DNA from 2 places in the uncultured Ligilactobacillus sp. genome. Region 1 is predicted to be linked to the other one. Evidence: riboswitches for the same ligand, from Rfam matches in the RefSeq annotation. Region 1 holds a riboswitch; the other holds the start of a gene.
What was found. Region 1 has a riboswitch for lysine ahead of lysA (diaminopimelate decarboxylase). Riboswitches for the same ligand answer to the same signal wherever they lie in the genome.

Region 1 (2,478 bases):
GACGTGGATTACGATTGTAATTTGATGCCATCGCATAACCGTATGCCCCAGTTGCTAACAGTGCAATGATGTCACCTGGTTTTGTCTCAGGTAAAGGTGCCTTATCGATCAAAATATCACCTGATTCACAGTATTTTCCAGCTAAATGCACTGTCTGAGTCACTTTGGCGTTTGGGTCATTAGCTAAAACAGCTGTATACTTAGCTTGATATAAGGCTGGGCGAATATTATCCCCCATTCCACCATCAACTGCCAAATATGATAAATGGTCTGGAATATCTTTCCGTGCCCCCACTGTATATAGAGTATATCCTTCTGGACCCGTGATCGAACGCCCTGGCTCGATCCAAATTGCTGGAAGCTCTAACTCATATTCCATAGCTTTTTGCTTTACAGCCCTAATGATCTGTTCAACAAATTTTTCTGGTGCTAAAGGATCATCTTCGGCCGTATATTTGATACCAAAGCCACCACCAACGTTGATAACTTTAGTCGTATAACCGTATTTTTGTTTCCAAGAGTGAGCCACTTCCATCAATTTTTGGCCCACCATCTCAAAGCCACCTAATTCAAAGATCTGTGAACCAATATGTGCATGGAGCCCTAAAACCGTGATCTGCGGATCAGAAAGCAACTGAGTCAAAGCTTTATCAGCTTGACCTGAGGCTAGATCAAAACCAAATTTGCTATCGATCTGGCCAGTTTGATCATATTCGTGGGTATGCGCTGAAATACCAGGAGTCACACGTAAGATGACTTTAGTTTTAGCATTTTGCTCTCGTAAAACCTTTTGTAGAAGCTTTATCTCATAAAAATTATCCACGATGATCACACCAACGCCTGCTTTGATCGCAAATTCAAGTTCAGCGATCGACTTATTATTTCCATGGAAACTGATCTTTTCAGCTGGAAAACCAGCTTTTAAGGCAGTTGCTAATTCACCACCGGAAACAACATCTGTATGACAATCCAATTCATTGATCACCTGGTAGATCGCTACAGCACAAAATGCCTTACTAGCATAGCTAACTTCATATTCGACAGCTTGTTCTTCAAAAACTCGTTTAAATTTAGTGATCTGCTCCTTGATCAAAGCCACATCATATACGATCAATGGGGTTTGATATTGATGTGCTAAGTTGATCGCATCTACACCACCGATCGTCAAATGACCGGCTTTATTCGTTGGTAACCTCATAAGCTTTCCTCCAAAATAAATTGCACAAAAAAAGATCTTTTTAGTCCTATCGCCTAAAAAGATCTTGCTGGATTAATTGCAAAATTCTGTTTGATCGATAGCACTCCGCAAAGTTTGATTTGCGACAGTCTGTGATCTCTTAAACCACAGCCCAGCGTTAAGCGTCTATAAACACCTAAAACTTCGGCAACTTTCCCTTTCTGGGATCATTCAAACGCTGTTATAGCAGCTAAAGACCCTTACTCATGTCAGTTGCGCCTCTTCGATTTAACATAATACTATAATTTTTAATGTGATACGTCAAGGAATTTTAATATTATTTTTTTGAAAATCAGCTTTTTTATAAAAAAATCTAGAATTTCATACATTTTCCTCTTGTTATTAAGATTAAAAATGATACAATTCAGTTATCGAAAAATTAAAGCGAGATTACCCCATAACCATATAAGATGGAGTAAAATAACCCCTTATCCGCTTAAAAAATTGGAGGGATATTCATGATCACTTTAAAAAAAGTTCATGGATCACAGAATAGTTTTTTTATCTTAGATCAAACACTACTAACTACACCTTTGACAGAAAAAGAATTAGTCACACTGACTAAAACACTCACAGCTAAAGCCACCGGTATCTTAGGGGGCGCTGATGGTATCCTAGTCGTTCAAAAGAGTTCTACCCCTAATACAGTAGCACAAATGCGCGTTATCAATGCTGATGGTAGCGAAGCATCAATGTGTGGTAATGGGCTCCGCACAGTTGCACGCTATTTGTCCGAAAAACACGCGTTGACCTCTTTTAAAGTCCAGACTCGCCAAAATGACCTAGAAGTTCAAAAACAGGTTGATCTAGCCCGTAATGTCCCTGCATTTGGTGTTGAGATCTCACCTGTTCATTTTGATAAGCGCTACCTTCCTTTTGATAATTTAGGAGCTGAGCAGATAATCGATCGTCCTTTAGTAGAATTTGATCCTCAAAAAAAATTACACTTTACGATCATGGCCGTACCCAATCCCCACTTGATCAGCTTCGTACCCGATATTGAGAAGGCTGGATCATTTTTAGGCGAGTTAGGCGCTAAATTAAATACCCTAAATCCTTATTTCCCAGATGGCGTCAATGTCAACTTTGCTCAGATCCTAGGTCCAAACAAGCTATTTGTGCGTACTTATGAACGGGGCGTAGGTTTTACTAATGCTTGCGGGACTGGAATGTCGGCTACAAGTTTAGCCTTTTATCTCAGCTATCCTGAGTACTGCGATCTTACACAAGAGATAACGGTC
Region 2 (2,478 bases), on a different contig from region 1:
TGTTTTCATCACAAGACTTGGAAACTGCAGTCCGGTTGAATTTAAATATCGTACACATCATTTGGAATGATGGTAACTACGATATGGTCAAATTCCAAGAAGAGATGAAATATGGCAAGTCTGCTGCTGTCAAATTTGGTCCAGTCGATTTTGTGAAATATGCAGAAAGTTTTGGCGCTAAGGGTTATCGTGTCAACAAAGCCTCTGAATTAGAAGAAGTATTAGATAAGGCCTTCAAAGAACAGGGACCAACGATCGTGGACGTACCGGTCGATTACAGTTTCAACCAAGAGCTAGGTAAGACGATCTTGGAAGACCAATTACATTGATCGAGGTAGAGGATATATGGAAAAATATGAAAGTCGAGTCTATCAACACGGGACCTTAGGGATGTTAGTTCCTGGTCTATTTGAAGGTACATTGACAGTAGCAAAACTGTTAGAGCATGGTGATCTTGGGATCGGGACTGCTAGTGGGCTAGATGGTGAAATGGTCTTATTAGACCACACACCTTATTTGGTCCAAAGTACAGGTGAGGTCCGCGTCTTAAAGCCAGAAGAAAAAGTTCCTTTTGCTACGGTCCACTTTGACCAAGCAAAAGATACGTTTATGGCTAGAGCTTTGACACAAAAGCAGTTGGGTGAACAGATCTTGGCTGATTATCCGTACAAAAATCTGTTCTTTGCAGTTAAGATCACGGGACGCTTCAACAAAGTCAAAACGCGCGCTGTTGCAAAGCAAACACGCCCTTATAAGACATTGACGCAAGTGGCTGATGAGCAGGCCTTGTTTGATGCTGAAGCGATCACTGGCACGGTCATCGGCTATTTTGCGCCAGAAATGTTTCAAGGGATGGCAGCAGCCGGCTATCACTTGCATTTCTTAGCCGACGATAGATCAATGGGAGGCCACTTACTTGATTTTGAAATAGAGAAAGCTACGGTCCAATTACAGCCGTTTGCTACGATCGAACAACATTTCCCAGTGGCAGATCAAGAATTTTTAGATAAAGATTTAGCGATCGCGGATCTACATGCTCAGATAAAGCAAGCTGAGGGACAAAATTAAAGATATGGCTTGCAATTAGATCGCATCCAAGTTAAAATTGGAAATTGAAAACGTCGAAGAAGAGGTCGCAAAAACCATCAGTAGCTAGGTGGAGTTGATAAAGCAACGCTAAAACCTAGTGAAAGGGGAATTTGCCGAAGCCGGGCAAACTTTATTTTGTCTAGGCTGGGGCCCGGTTTAAGAGATCGGGAACTGTCGTAGTTATAAACTACGGAGCGCTATCGAGATGAGTGGCAGTTTGCTACAAGAATGAATTGATAGATTATCAAAGCGCACTTTCGATGTCTCGGAGGTGCGCTTTTTATATGCTTGCACGACTTCTCTAAAAAATAGGAGGAATTTTCATGGCAGAGAAGAACACAATGAAGCGATCATTGAAGACAAGACATTTGTCGATGATCGCACTTGGTGGTAGTATCGGAACTGGTTTATTTGTGGCCAGTGGATCAGCGATCTCGACCGCTGGACCTGGGGGCGCTTTAGTGGCGTATCTAGGGATCGGTCTGATGGTCTACTTTTTGATGACATCATTAGGGGAAATGGCAACTTATCTTCCCGTGACAGGTTCGTTTGCGACTTATGCGCGCCGCTTTGTTGATCCAGCATTTGGTTTTGCGATGGGATGGAATTATTGGTTCAACTGGGCGATCACATTAGCGGTCGATATCTCGACAGTTGCATTAGTTTTGAAATTTTGGTTCCCACATGTTCCAGCTTGGGTCTTTAGTTTATCAGCGTTACTACTCATCTTTTTGATCAATGCCTTATCAGTTAAATCTTTTGGGGAAGCTGAATACTGGATGGCTTTGATAAAAGTTGTGACAGTTATTGTCTTTTTAGCAGTTGGTTTATTGACGATCTTTGGTATTCTAGGTGGGCATGCAACTTACTTAGAAAACTTCACTAAAGGCGATGCACCATTTGTTGGGGGGATCCCAACGATCTTGAGCGTCTTTGTTGTGGCTGGGTTCTCGTTTCAAGGGACTGAATTGATCGGGATCACAGCGGGTGAGACTAAAGATCCTGAAAAGAGTTTACCAAAAGCGATCAAACAAGTCTTTTGGCGGATCTTGCTTTTTTATATCCTTTCGATCTTTGTGATCGCCTGCATCATTCCTTATACTAGTCCAAACTTATTAGGTTCTGAAGCAAGTGATATCGCGATCAGTCCATTTACCTTGGTCTTTAAGCGAGCAGGACTTGCCTCAGCTGCTTCGGTGATGAATGCTGTTATTTTGACGTCGGTCTTATCGGCTGCTAACTCAGGGATGTATGCTTCGACTCGGATGTTGTTTGCTTTAGGTGTCGATGGGGATGCACCGAAGATGTTTGCGCGGGTCAACTCACGTGGGATCCCGATCTTTGCTTTGATCGGGACGACGATCATTGGGTTGTTGACCTTTTTAGCAA

Region 2: another riboswitch for lysine. It lies ahead of Q9Q35_RS02420 (amino acid permease); the one in region 1 lies ahead of lysA (diaminopimelate decarboxylase).

The regions. Positions count from the first base shown of each region.
Region 1 covers NZ_CAQLEL010000076.1:7,585-10,062, forward strand. Annotated here, with positions in the region: gene lysA (diaminopimelate decarboxylase) at 1-1,198, opposite strand, end outside; lysine riboswitch at 1,289-1,468, opposite strand; gene dapF (diaminopimelate epimerase) at 1,696-2,478, shown strand, end outside.
Region 2 covers NZ_CAQLEL010000039.1:48,798-51,275, forward strand. Annotated here, with positions in the region: gene alsS (acetolactate synthase AlsS) at 1-329, shown strand, start outside; gene budA (acetolactate decarboxylase) at 346-1,068, shown strand; lysine riboswitch at 1,120-1,297, shown strand; gene Q9Q35_RS02420 (amino acid permease) at 1,413-2,478, shown strand, end outside.